Regions from separate parts of the Candidatus Macondimonas diazotrophica genome, predicted to be linked through region 3. Evidence: predicted binding sites of a transcription regulator. Region 3 holds the regulator's gene; each other region holds the start of a gene.
What was found. The regulator sigma-54, encoded in region 3, starts transcription at its own class of promoters, with help from an activator protein. The targets are predictions, from matches to a motif close to TGGCANGNTNCNTGCTT.
Positions count from the first base shown of each region.

Region 1: glnL (nitrogen regulation protein NR(II)) is a predicted target of sigma-54. The motif match lies at 1,471-1,487, and genes of this name have one in related genera.
Region 2: E4680_RS06255 (pilin) is a predicted target of sigma-54. The motif match lies at 1,437-1,453, and genes of this name have one in related genera.
Region 4: nifE (nitrogenase iron-molybdenum cofactor biosynthesis protein NifE) is a predicted target of sigma-54. The motif match lies at 2,245-2,261, and genes of this name have one in related genera.

Region 1 is NZ_SRIO01000005.1:119,134-122,495, forward strand. Features, by position in the region: gene glnA (glutamate--ammonia ligase) at 1-1,186, shown strand, start outside; gene glnL (nitrogen regulation protein NR(II)) at 1,502-2,626, shown strand; gene ntrC (nitrogen regulation protein NR(I)) at 2,623-3,362, shown strand, end outside.
Region 2 is NZ_SRIO01000006.1:91,177-94,538, forward strand. Features, by position in the region: gene E4680_RS06245 (HlyD family secretion protein) at 1-488, opposite strand, end outside; gene E4680_RS06250 (DedA family protein) at 732-1,295, shown strand; gene E4680_RS06255 (pilin) at 1,542-1,970, shown strand; gene E4680_RS06260 (O-antigen ligase family protein) at 2,434-3,362, shown strand, end outside.
Region 3 is NZ_SRIO01000002.1:4,742-8,103, forward strand. Features, by position in the region: gene rapZ (RNase adapter RapZ) at 1-823, opposite strand, end outside; gene hpf (ribosome hibernation-promoting factor, HPF/YfiA family) at 908-1,234, opposite strand; gene E4680_RS01575 (RNA polymerase factor sigma-54) at 1,262-2,713, opposite strand; gene lptB (LPS export ABC transporter ATP-binding protein) at 2,788-3,362, opposite strand, start outside.
Region 4 is NZ_SRIO01000014.1:19,034-22,395, reverse strand. Features, by position in the region: gene nifN (nitrogenase iron-molybdenum cofactor biosynthesis protein NifN) at 1-728, opposite strand, end outside; gene nifE (nitrogenase iron-molybdenum cofactor biosynthesis protein NifE) at 728-2,176, opposite strand; gene E4680_RS10405 (fumarylacetoacetate hydrolase family protein) at 2,531-3,214, shown strand; gene E4680_RS10400 (hypothetical protein) at 3,322-3,362, opposite strand, start outside.

The DNA.
Region 1 (3,362 bases), on a different contig from region 3:
CACCCTCGATCCATTCTTCGAGGAACTGACGCTAAACCTCACCTGCGATGTGGTCGAACCCGCCACCATGCAGGGCTATGACCGCTGCCCGCGATCACTCGCCAAACGCGCGCTGGCCTACCTTCAATCGACCGGCGTCGCCGATACAGCGTTCTTCGGTCCCGAAAACGAATTCTTCATCTTCGACGACGTTCGCTGGGGCGCCGACATCGGTGGCTGCTTCTACAAGATCGATTCGGAAGAGGCTGGCTGGAACACCGAAAAAGTCTACCCTGACGGCAACATGGGCCACCGCCCGGGCGTCAAGGGCGGGTACTTCCCGGTTCCGCCGGTCGATGCGCTGCACGATATCCGCGCCGCCATGTGCCTCACCCTCGAGGAAATGGGCCTGCCGGTCGAGGTCCATCATCACGAAGTGGCCACCGCGGGTCAGTGCGAAATCGGCGTGAAGTTCAACACGCTGGTCAAGAAAGCCGACGAAGTCCAGCGCCTCAAATATGTCGTGCAGAATGTGGCCCACAGCTACGGCAAGACGGCCACATTCATGCCCAAGCCGCTGGTCGGCGACAACGGCAGCGGCATGCATGTGCACCAGTCCCTGTCCAAGGCTGGCCAGAACCTGTTCTCCGGCGATCAATACGGCGGCCTGTCCGAGACGGCGCTGTACTACATCGGCGGCATCATCAAGCATGCCCATGCCATCAATGCCTTCACCAATGCCAGCACCAACAGCTACAAGCGTCTGGTGCCTCATTTCGAAGCCCCGGTCATGCTGGCCTATTCGGCTCGCAACCGCTCGGCCTCCGTGCGTATTCCCTGGGTGTCGAGCCCGAAGGCGCGGCGCATTGAGGTTCGCTTCCCGGATTCGACCGCCAACCCCTACTTGGCCTTCGCGGCGATGATGATGGCGGGTCTCGATGGCATCAAGAACAAGATCCATCCCGGGGAAGCCATGGACAAGGATCTTTACGATTTGCCGCCCGAAGAGGAAAAGGCCATCCCCAAGGTCGCTTTTTCGCTTGAGCAGGCGCTCAATGCACTGGACAGCGACCGTGACTTCCTCACCGCCGGCGGTGTATTCACCGATGACATGATCGATGCCTACATCGCGCTCAAGACGGCCGACGTGTCGCGGGTCCGCATGACCACCCATCCGGTGGAATTCGACCTGTATTACAGCCTCTGATCGCGTCAGTTCGACCGTCAAAACCCGCCTGAAGTAATTCAGGCGGGTTTTTTTTGATCCTGCAGACCATCCGGCCGCATTATGCATTCCCTTCCGCGGCCTGGATACCCGGCCATTCGGCACGGCGCCCCGATCGTGCTGCACCATTTTTTCCGCGTATCGATCGCCCTGCGCCCCCGTTCCGCACCAAAAAGGCGCATAATTGACCCCACCCCGGATCAATACGCCTCCGCGGGCCCGATATGCGTCAGGGTGGTGCGTTCAGGCACGCCATCATGTGGCGCCGGCACAGCTTTTGCTTGCCAAGACAACACCATGAACAATCGCTCTCGACAAGACCACGCGCTGACCGGCACCGGCCTGGGGGCCGCCGCGCTCCTCGATCAATTGGCGACTGCCGTCCTGGTTCTGGACGGGAGCCTGCGGATCCGCTATCTCAACAGCGCAACCGAGATGTTGTTCGGCGCCAGCGTCCGGCGACTGGCGGGGACCTCCCTCACCTCGCTGGTGCTACATGGAGAAAGCCTCGCTGAACGCCTGCTCGAGGCGCTCACCAGCGAGGCGCCCTACACAGAACGCGAACTCAACCTGCGACTCGGCTCTTTGAACGAGACGACTCCGGTGGTGGTCGATTGCATGGTGACACCCATTCGCCTGATCAATGGCGCGCGTGCCTTGCTGCTTGAACTCCACCAACAGGATCGCCACCTGCGCATTTCGCGCGAGGAAAACCTGTTGACCCAACAGCAGGCCAGCCGCGCCGTGGTTCGCGGACTGGCCCATGAAATCAAGAATCCGCTCGGCGGTTTGCGGGGTGCAGCGCAGCTGCTGGACGCCGAAGTTCACGATCCGGATTTGCGTGACTATACCCGGGTCATCATGGCCGAGGCCGACCGGCTGCAGCAGCTTGTGGACACCTTGCTGGGCTCGAACCGCCCCCTGCGCATCGGTGAAGTCAACATCCACGAAGTGATGGAACGGGTCCGCACCTTGGTCGCGGCAGAGGGGCATCCGGGGATCACGGTGCGCAGCGACTACGATCCGAGTCTCCCCTGCCTCACAGGCGACATGGATCAGATCATTCAAGCGATGCTCAACATTGTCCGAAATGCCATCGAGGCCGTGTTACCGCAGTCGCAGCGCAACCAACCCGCGGCCATCGTGCTGTCGACGCGTGCGCAACGCCAATTCACGATCGGACATCGCCGCCACCGCCTGGTCATCCGAGTGGACGTGATCGACAACGGCCCCGGCATTCCGCCCGAACTGGTCGAGCAGATTTTCTATCCCATGGTCACCGGCCGGGCTGAAGGCACCGGCCTGGGCCTGTCCATTGCCCAGGACCTCATCGGGCGGCACGGCGGCACCATCGAGTGCCATACCCGTCCTGGCGAGACCCGATTTTCCGTATTTCTTCCGCTTCAACAGGGCGAGTCATGAACACCGAAGTCGTCAACGTCTGGATTGTCGACGATGACCGGTCCATGCGTTGGGTCTTGGAAAAGGCCCTGCGCAACGACGGGATGTCGACCCAATCCTTTGATTCTGCTGATGCCGTACTCCGGGAAATCCGGACACGGCGACCCGATGTGCTGGTCACGGATGTGCGCATGCCCGGCATGGATGGCCTGGCCCTGCTGCAGCAGCTGCATGAGGAAGATCCGACCCTTCCGGTGATCGTGATGACCGCCCATTCCGACCTCGACAGCGCGGTCGCCAGCTACCAGGGCGGTGCCTTCGAATACCTGCCCAAGCCATTCGACATCTACGAAGCCGTGGAACTGGTCCGGCGCGCCTACAAGCACCGTGTTCAGCAAAGCCGACCGGATACGGCGTCCCCCGAACCGCCGAACATCCCCACCATCATCGGCGAAGCGCCGGCGATGCAGGAGGTGTTCCGCGCCATCGGGCGGCTGTCGCGCTCGCACATCACGGTCTTGATCAACGGCGAGTCGGGAACCGGCAAGGAGCTGGTGGCGCGCGCCCTGCATCGCCACAGCCCGCGGGCCGGCAAGCCTTTCATCGCACTCAACACCGCCGCCATTCCCCGCGAACTGCTCGAATCGGAGCTGTTCGGGCATGAGCGGGGCGCTTTCACCGGCGCCCAGGCCCTGCGGCGCGGCCGCTTCGAACAGGCCGACGGCGGTACGCTGTTTCTCGATGAAATCGGCGACAT
Region 2 (3,362 bases), on a different contig from region 3:
CGCGCACCGTCGAAACGGGCCACCGCATCGTCCAGGCTTTGCGCGGGCACCACGTGTGCCGCTTCCAGCTCGCGCATGCGTCCCAGCCACTGCAAGGCCGCGCGGCGTTCGGTTTCACGCTGACGCACCAGCGCCGCTGCGGCCCGCCGTTCGGCCTGGCGCTGGCGCAGCTGATCCTCGGCCGTCTTCACAGCGACGTGGGCCCGCTCGAGATTTGCCTCGGCCTCACGCGCCTGGGCGCGCAGGGCGGCCTGATCCATTTCAGCGAGCACCGCGCCGGCCTCGACGAGATCGCCCTCCCGGACCGCAATCATCCCAAGCCGTCCTGGCAGCTTGGTCGCGACATCGATCTCCACCGCCTCGATCCGGCCATTGCCACCGGCCACGCCGGCCGGCAGCCCATCGGGGCGCAGCAGCGTCCACACCAGCAGGGCAATCGCAGATGCCGCAATGACAAGGACAAGCATCCGGCTGAAGGTGCGCTTCATGGGATGAACAGACTCCGTGAACGGAAACGGAAAGGACCGGCGAGTGACATCGGGCAGACAACCGGGCTGGCGCCGACCGGCGAGCTGGCTTCGAGCCTATCAATCTTGCCCGGCAGAGGCCTGATCTGGATCAACAAATGCCCTCTCGAGCCCGAGGTTACACGTCGGAAGACAGGTACCGCGCCATCGCCGATAATGCCTCCCCGGGCCAGGTCCCGTGGTTACATGGAGTGTTCTGCAGACATGGCGTTCTCGCTGGCTGCCCTCATCGCCCGCTACGGATACATCGCGGTCGCCGTCGGCGCGGTTCTGGAAGGCGAAAGCGTGCTGCTCGCCGCCGGCGCCGCGGCGCATCATGGACTGCTGCACCTGCCCACCGTGATTGCCATCGCGGCGGTGGCCAGTACGCTCGGCGATCAAGCGTGGTTCCAGATCGGCCGGCGCTGGGGAACCCCGTTGCTGGTCCGGCTCCCGCCCCTGGCGCGCCGGGCACCTTGGTTCCAATCGCTGCTGGACCGGCATCACACCCGGTTGATTCTGACGATCCGCTTTCTCATCGGCCTGCGCATCGCCGGTCCCGTCCTGATGGGCTGGGCACGCATCGATCCGATCCGCTTCGCCGTACTCAATGCCGTGGCCGCGCTGCTCTGGGCGGTGGTGATCACCAGCATCGGTTACGGTCTGGGCAATGCCTGGACCGCACTTTCCGCCTGCCCTAATGGCCGCTGGCTCATCGGGGCCATCCTCGCAGTCCTCGGTGCGATCCTCTGGCATCACCGCCCCGGGGGCCGCAATAGCGATTGCTGACGTCCGGGCCACATCGGCCGGTACACAGACTGACAGCCTGCGTCACATCCTGACCGTAGCCGCCGGACGCCGGACCGGTGAACCGGGATCGACCGGCAAAGAAACCCAATTTTTTAATTAAAAATCAATTTATTATTTAACTGGCACGATGTCTGCTTAGGGTCAGTCACGGATCGGATGTGCACGCGACCGGCCGAACCCAAACGAGACCACCCTGTGCAAGCACAAAAAAAGGAAGACATCTCCATGAACAAGCAACAAGGTTTTACCCTCATCGAACTCATGATCGTGGTGGCCATCGTCGGCATCCTCGCCGCCATCGCCATCCCCGCCTATCAGGATTACACCATTCGCGCCCGCGTCACCGAGGGCATGAGCCTCGCCTCGGCCGCCAAGACCACCGTGGCTGAAAATGCCATGTCTGGTACTGCATTTAGTGCAGGCTGGACGGCACCCAGTGCCACGGACAATGTCACAAGCGTCGGCATCAGTTCCTCTAATGGCACGATTACGATCACATACACCGCAGCCGCTGGGAATGGCACGATGACTCTGGTGCCTACCGCTGGTTCTTCGACCGCACTCGTTGCCGGCACTGCGCCCACTGACGCCATCCAATGGGACTGCTCAGGAGGTACATTGGACGACCGTTACCGCCCCGCCAACTGCCGCTGAGCCTGAAACTCAGAACAAAGAAGACCCAACCACCCTGCCCCCCATGCCCTGGCCTGGGGGGCTTTTTTTGGCCCGCATCCGGGTGCGCATCGCGGTCGTGACAGATCCTCGCTGGATTCCTTCCGGCTGCCCATCCCAGCGGGGGGGTGTGGTAACGCGGCAATCAACCGCCGCGATCCCGCCTTGAATCCGTCGTGACGGGATCCCGGCTCCGCCCTCTCCTCCCCGCCATTGCGCAGAATCGCCTGACGAAGGACGCCGTCCCGCGCATCCGGGCTCCGACCAACCCCCGATGAATCGCCACGGCCCTTGCGCCCCTCGTGATGACGAACGAATACAGGAGCCTGAAGACACCGCGTGCCGCTTGGAGTGCACCACACGACCCAACCGGCGGCTCAAGCTCATGGCCGCCGTGACGAGAACCTTAGGGACAGGCCGCCTCGGCCCACCCGGGAACCACATCATGACCCCGACCCACCGTCCCCCGCCGCTCTGGCCGCTGGCGCTCGCATTGGCTGCGACCTTGTTTCTGGTCCGCACCGAGGCGCAGCTCATCTTGCTGGCCATCGCGCTGGCAGCCTTGTTCTATGCGGCTGCCCGGACCTTTGCCGCTGGCGACTCCCTTGCCCGGCCTGGCGAAGCGCGCCGTGATGAGGCACGTCCGGCTGGCCCGATGAACGCCCTCGACGGCGCAGGCCTTGCGCAGCCGGACGATCCGGCCGCCCGCACGATGCACCGCCCGGCGCAGCTCATCCTGTATTTTCCGGCCACGCGCAGCGCCCTGCTGGCCATCGCGACGCTGATCGTGCTGTTCGGCAACGTCGCCTTCAGCACACTGCCGTCCACCAGCCTCTGGTTCGCCTGGATTCTGGGGCTCTTTCCGCTCGCTTACCTGCTCGGCATCACGGCGCTGGCGCGCGGCGCACACCCTGCCGGACTACAGTGCGCGACTGGCGCGCTGCTCACGCTGCTCGCCGTCTGGGGCGTGATCGAATGGCTGCGCTTCGGCGGGCGCAGCAATGGGCCGTTCCTGGATCTCAACGCCTTCGGCGCGCTGTTCTACCTTGCCGTTCCCGGGGTCTTCCTGGCGCTGGCGCGCGCGCGCAACTGGCGCGCCCGGGTGGCACTGATCGCCGTGCTCGCGCTGATGCTGTGGGCGCTGTTCGCGACGGTCTCGCGCGGGGCGATCGGCGTATTGCTGCTGATGCTCCCCCCGCTGCTGATCGGCCTGCGCCGCGCTGCGATGCCCTGGCGCGCGCCGGCCGCGATCCTGCTCGTGCTGACCGGACTGGCCTGGGGCACCGTGCGTTACCTGCCGGATGCACCGGTCACCCGCGAGGTGGTCAATCTCGCCGGCGATCAATCGACCCAGGATCGGCTCGCCATGTGGCG
Region 3 (3,362 bases):
TGGGGTAACTGGCGCTGAAATGGCGCTTCAGGCGCTCGGCCATATATACCGAGCGATGCTGGCCTCCGGTGCAGCCGATGGCCACGGTCAAGTAACTGCGGTTTTCGGTTTCGAAACGCGGCAGCCAATGTTCCAGATAGGACCGGATATCGTCGAAAAGAGCCTGAGTCAGCGGCTCCGCTTCGAGATAGGTCGCCACCTCGGTATCCAGACCAGTCAACGGACGCAGACCCGGTTGCCAGTGAGGATTAGGCAGACAGCGGATATCGAATACGAAATCCGCATCGGACGGAACCCCCTGTTTGTAGGCGAACGACTGGATCATGAGTGAAAAGAAGCCATCCCGACCGTGCACGCGTTGACGGATGCTGTCGCGCAACTGGTGCATCGTGGTCAGGCTGGTATCCAGCACCAGATCGGCTTGCTCGGCGATTGGGCTGAGCAGCTTGCGCTCCGCTTCGATGGCCTCGACCAGCGCCCGTTGCGTGCTGCTCAACGGGTGACGCCGCCGGGTTTCGCTGTAACGTTTGAGCAGCGTATCCGGTTCGGCTTGAAGGAATATGGTCTCGACATCCACACCCCGCCGACGTAACCGAGCCAGGCATTCGCCGAAGCTGTCCAGTTCCGGCGCACGAGAACGCGCATCGATGCCGACCGCGACGCCCTGGGAGGAGAAATCCCCATGCCGGGAGAAATCCTCAACGAGTGCCTCGAGCAAGGACAGCGGCAGATTGTCCACGCAGTAAAGACCAAGATCTTCCAGCATGTGCAAGGCCACGCTCTTTCCTGCGCCAGACAAACCACTCAGGATCAAAAGCTTCATCAGAGGGGTTACCTTGCGAAGTGGCGATCTCGGGAAGGAAGCGGTCAAGCCTGGCAGCATGCAGGCTTGACCGGGCTAGGCGCTCTATTGGTTATGAATCTCGGATTTTCGGGCTTCCCGGGGATGGTGATCGTTATTCTTGTCCTTGTAACGCAGCGCCTGGCGGTCGAGTTTGTCGGCCAAGGCGTCAATCGCCGCATACATGTCTTCGCTGGTGGCATCGGCGAATAGCGTGCTGCCGTTCACCGGGATCTTGGCTTCGGCATGATGGCGTTCCTTTTCGACCCGCAACACCATATGAGCGTCCAGCGGTTGATCGAGGTGCCGCTGGATGCGTTCGAGCTTCTCGGCGGCGTATTGACGGATGGCGGTCGTGATTTCGATATTCTGGCCGGTAACATCAATTTTCATCTGGCATCCCCTTGGTAATCAGCCCCTTCAAACCAGTCGCTTGCGTTCGTTCGAAGGTGGAATGGACATGGATTCGCGATACTTGGCAACCGTGCGTCGGGCGACATTGATTCCATTTCCCAGCAACATCTCTGTGAGTTTACTGTCGCTCAGCGGTTTGCGCGGGTTTTCTGCCGCGATGAGCTTGCGGATCATGGCCTGAATCGCAGTAGCGGAACATTCGCCACCGTCGACGGTGGTCACGTGGCTGGAAAAGAAGTACTTGAACTCGAAGATGCCGCGTGGGGTATGCATGTATTTTTGATTGGTCACGCGGGAAATGGTGCTTTCGTGCATGCCGACCGCTTCGGCGATTTCGCGCAACACCATGGGTTGCATGGCTTCTTCACCGTGATCGAAAAAGGCTTGTTGGCGTTCAACGATGCTGGAGGCCACTTTGAACAGCGTTTCGTTGCGACTCTGGAGACTCTTCAGAAACCATCGCGCCTCTTGGAGGTGCTGACGCATCGTTTCGTTGTCGCGACTGCTGTCCGCACGCTTGATGAGGGAGGCATACAGCCGATTGATGCGTAGCTTGGGGGTGGTTTCCGTATTGAGATCGACTCGCCAACCCGTACCGGAACGGCGGACAATCACATCGGGTATCACGTATCCCGCCGTTTTCTGAGAGATCTGTGCCCCTGGACGTGGGTTGAGGCGCTGGATCAATTCGATCGCCGCTCGCAATCCGTCCTCCGTCGTTTTGAGTCGGCGCTGAAGCGTGGCGAAATCTCGGTTGGCCAACAGATCCAGGTGATGTTCGACCAGCTCGCACGCAAGTGGGAGCACGTCGCTGGGCTGAATCGCCTTGAGCTGCAACAGCAGCGCTTCGCGCAGGTCACGGGCGCCGACACCCAAGGGATCGAAACCTTGAATCCGTTGCAGAACCGCAAGAATTTCAGCCGGCTCGGTGGCCAAGTCCGGACCCACCTCGCCAACCAGTGCATCGAGCGACTCGGTGAGATAGCCGTCATCGTTGATGGCGTCGATGATGGCAAGCGCTATGGCCTCATCAGTTTCGGAAAAGTGGCCCAGACGCATCTGCCAGATCAGATGATCTCGCAGCTCGCCGCCGTCCTGACTGGGTGTTTGATTGAAGTCCCAGGCTTCCCCGCTGCCGGCAACCGTGTCCTCGCCCTGCGACCATGGGTCTTCCCACGCCAGGTCTAAGTCGTCACCGCGCGCATCGGTTGGGGCTTCGGCTGACGCATCAAGGCCGGTCATCGAATCCCCTGCAGTCTCCTGGTAGTCGCTGGCTGCGTCCTCGGCCGTGTCGCTTCCCTCGGCTGACCCATTCTCGATCATCAGATTGTTATCGAGGATGGTCTGGATTTCCTGTTGCAATTCGATCGACGACAGTTGGAGCAGGCGGATTGCCTGCTGCAGTTGAGGGGTCATGGCCAGACGCTGGCCCATTTTGAGGTGCAGTGTCTGTTTCATAGGAACGACGAATGGTTGGCAGCGATCATTGTTCGGATTCTACTCCCTCGAAGGGGCTGTGGGGCGCAAGGCTGTCAAAGTTGGAATGCTTGGCCCAGGTAGACTTCCCTTACGGTCTTATCGGCCAGGATCTGATCAGGCTCACCTTGGGCAATGATGGAGCCTTCGCTCAGGATATAGGCGCGCTCGCAAATATGAAGTGTTTCGCGGACATTGTGATCGGTGATGAGGACCCCGATCTCGCGATCGCGCAGGTGGGTCACGATCCGCTGAATGTCCACGACAGAAATGGGGTCGACGCCCGCAAAAGGCTCATCGAGCAGGATGAAGCTGGGTTCGGCGGCCAGGGCGCGGGCGATCTCCAGTCGTCGCCTTTCGCCACCCGAGAGGCTCATGCCCTGGGAGTCACGCAGATGCGCAATGTGAAACTCCTCCAGCAGGGACTGGCAGCGTCGCTTGCGATCCGTCGCCGATAGCGTGGGCCGGAGTTCAAGAATCGCCAGAATGTTCTCTGCCACCGTCAACCGGCGGAAGACCGAGGCTTCCTGGGGCAGATAACCGATTCCACGGCGCGCGCGCAAATGGATCGGAAGATCGGAGATTTCCTCGCCACTCAGCATGATACGCCCGCGATCCGGTCGGACCAGGC
Region 4 (3,362 bases), on a different contig from region 3:
TGCTCCCCGACGGCGAGCACCAGACCCGCCGTGCCAAGCGCGGCGATCGCCTCGCGCCGGGTGCCGCCGATGGTGGTGGGGCTGAAATCCTCCGGCACGTGGCCGTCGAGCGAGCCGGACAGGTCCGGCACCAACACCGGATCGAGCCCGAAGGCTTCCAGGATTTCCCGCAGCTCCTCCAGGTCCGCCACGGTCAGATGGCAGCCGGGCAGCACCGCCACCGTGGCCGGCTCGCGCGGCGCGGCGGGTTTTTCCACCAGCACCTGCAGGATGCGCAGCACGGTGGCCGCCCAACCGTCCTGGAAAGCGCCCTTGAAGTCGGGCGTCGAGACGTAGATCAGCGCGGTGTCTGCAAGCTCCGGGTGGCGCTGGCGGGTGAGCTTGAGATAGCCCTCCACATCGTCGCCCTTGGTCTCGGTGAGTCCGGTCGAGCACATGCCGATGATGGCCGGGCGCGACTTGGTGTAGATGTTCATCACCGCCTGCTCGACGTTCTCGAAGCCGCCCAGCACGGTGGCAACCTCGCTCATGGCGGTGGTCTGCAGCGGAATCGATTCCTTGAAGTGGCGCACGAACAGCACCATGCCGAACGCCGTGCAGCCCTGCGAGCCGTGCAGGATCGGCATGGTGTCGGCCAGTCCCATGAAGGCCAGCGCGCCGCCGATGGGCTGGCTCATCTTGAGCGGGTTGACCGCGCAGGCCTTCTTGGCGTGGCGCACCGTGGCCATCAGGCCGCCTCCACCTGCGCGGTGGATGCCGCGTCGGCCGCGACGGGCGAATCCAGCGTCAGCGTGCTGGTTTCCCAGGGAGCAAGTTGCCGCACCTGCGCCCAGATGGGGTTGGTCAGCGCCAGATGCAGCTGCCTGACCATCTCCACCATGCCCACGTAACCCGCGTAGGCGTGGTGCTTTTCCTGGTTCACGTCCATCCAGGGCATCTTGGCCTTCAGCGCCACGAACTGGGAGCGGCCGCCGGAGAGCATGATGTCGGCCTGGGCGCCCTTCAGGATCCTGAACATCTCGCGCGGGGAGAGCTCGTCGAACATGTGCGCTTCCTCGCCCATGATCTCCTTGATGCGCTGCTTGTCCTCGGCGGTGGATTTCTTGGTGGAGGTGCCGACCACCTCCATGCCGATCTCCTGCAGCGCCGCCACCACCGACCAGGACTTGACGCCGCCGGTGACCAGCAGCACCCGCTTGCCGGCGAGCGATGCCTTGTAGGGCGCGATGGCCGCCCAGGCGCGCGCCTCCTCGCGGGCGATCAGCGCTTCGGTGCGCGCCATCAGCTCGGCGTCCGCGCCGCGCTCGATGAGCAGGCGGGCGATCTCGCGCAGCGACTCGCTCATGTCGCCGATGCCGTAGAACGAGCCCTCGAAGAACGGGATGCCGTAGCGCTCTTCCATCTTGCGCGTCACGTTGATCATGGCCTTGGAACAGACCATCATCGCCGCCCGCGCGCGGTGCGACTGGGCGACCTCGCGGTACTTCGCATCGCCCGAGATGCAGGCCAGGATGCGGATGCCGAGTTCGTCCAGCAGCGGCCTCACCTGCCACAGCTCGCCCGAGAGGTTGTACTCACCGATGATGTTGATGTCGTAGGGCGTGGTGTATTCGGGTTCTTCCGTGCCGATCACGTGCTCCAGCAGCGCCTCGCCGGCCAGCTTGTTGCCGAGGTTCTTGCTGCCGACGAAGCCCGGCGCGTTGATGGGGATCACCGGCTTGCCGAACTTCTCGCGCGCCGCCTTGCACACCGCGTCGATGTCGTCGCCGGTCAGTGCCGGAATGCAGGTCTGGTAGACGAACACCGCCGGCGGGTCGTACTTGTCGATCACCTCGCGGATGGCCTTGAACAGCCGCTTCTCGCCGCCGAACACCACGTCGGTCTCGTTGATGTCGGTGGTAAAGCCGGTGCGGTAGAGCAGCGAGCCCGAGGACTTGGCGCCGCGGTTGTCCCAGGAATTGCCCTCGCAGGCGATCGGCCCGTGCACCAGGTGCGCCACGTCCGTGACCGGCTGCAAGGCGATCTTGGCGCCGTCAAAGGCGCAGCCGCCGGCCGCCGCGCCGGGCTGGAGCTGCTTGGTGCAGCCCTTCTTGCGCGCCTTGTCCGACTTGCCCTGGTTCTTGCCGCAACCGGGCTCGTTGAAGACATCCTGGACGGTGCTGGACAAACTGCTCATCGCGGGCCTCCCGGGGTCGGTGGCGGGGCCGGATGCTGGGCACCGGCCATGCGGGTCTGTCAGCTACTCAGCAGGAAGCGGGCCAAAGCCCGGATAGCGATGTTTTATATCTCCTGATCAATAACTTAAATAATCGCCGGGTTTCCCGGTCGGGTTTGCCGAACGACAATTGGCGGGTTTGCGACAAAAGCACTGTGGGGTTTGTCGGATGGGCCGCACAAGCCGGTTAGCGGCCCGGATCGCCGGCACGCAGCGGCGTCCCGCAATGCGCAGCACGCTACACTCGCAGCGAGCGCGGTTCATGTCGCGCGGTGAATCGCACCGGAAATCCAACCGATGATTCGGAGTCTGTCGATGAAGCTCGTCCTTGCGCCCGCACCCACGGTCACGATCCCAGTCCGATCGGGCGGGCTGTTTCCGGTGCGCCAGATCTATTGCGTCGGGCGCAATTACGCCGACCATGCGCGTGAGATGGGCGGCGATCCGGACCGCGAGCCGCCGTTTTTCTTCATGAAGCCGGCCTGGTCGGTCGTGCCGAGCGGCGCGGTGCTGCCATACCCGCCGGCGACCTCGGACCTGCAGCCGGAAGTGGAGCTGGTGGTGGCACTCGGAGGCGGTGGGCGGAACATTCCCGAGATCGACGCGCACGACTGCATCCTGGGCTACGCCGTGGGCCTGGACATGACCCGGCGCGACCTGCAGCACATGGCCAAGCAACACGGCCGGCCGTGGGATCTGGGCAAAAGCTTCGAGGGTGCGGCGCCCATCGGGGCGCTGACGCCGGTCGCGGCATGCGGCCATCTCGAATCCGGAGCGATCGCGCTTGAAGTGAACGGCGCGGCGCGCCAGTCGGGCAATCTGGATCAGATGATCTGGACGGCGCCGCAGATCATCGCCGCGCTGTCGCGGTTGGTCGGGCTGCATCCGGGCGACCTGATCTTCACCGGCACGCCGGCCGGCGTCGGGCCCGTTGGGCGAGGAGACCGGCTCGAGGCGACCATCGCTGGGCTCGAGCCGCTCGCCATTACGCTCGGTTGAACAAGTTAGCCGGTGTGCGTGCCATTTCCTTCGCTGTATTGTGTCACGGTCTCATCAGGGAAAACTCACACCGATGACGCGCATGACCCGTCAAAACTCAACGCCAGTCAAGTCATATCGTCGCGTTTATTCTTCGCCCGCTCAGCAC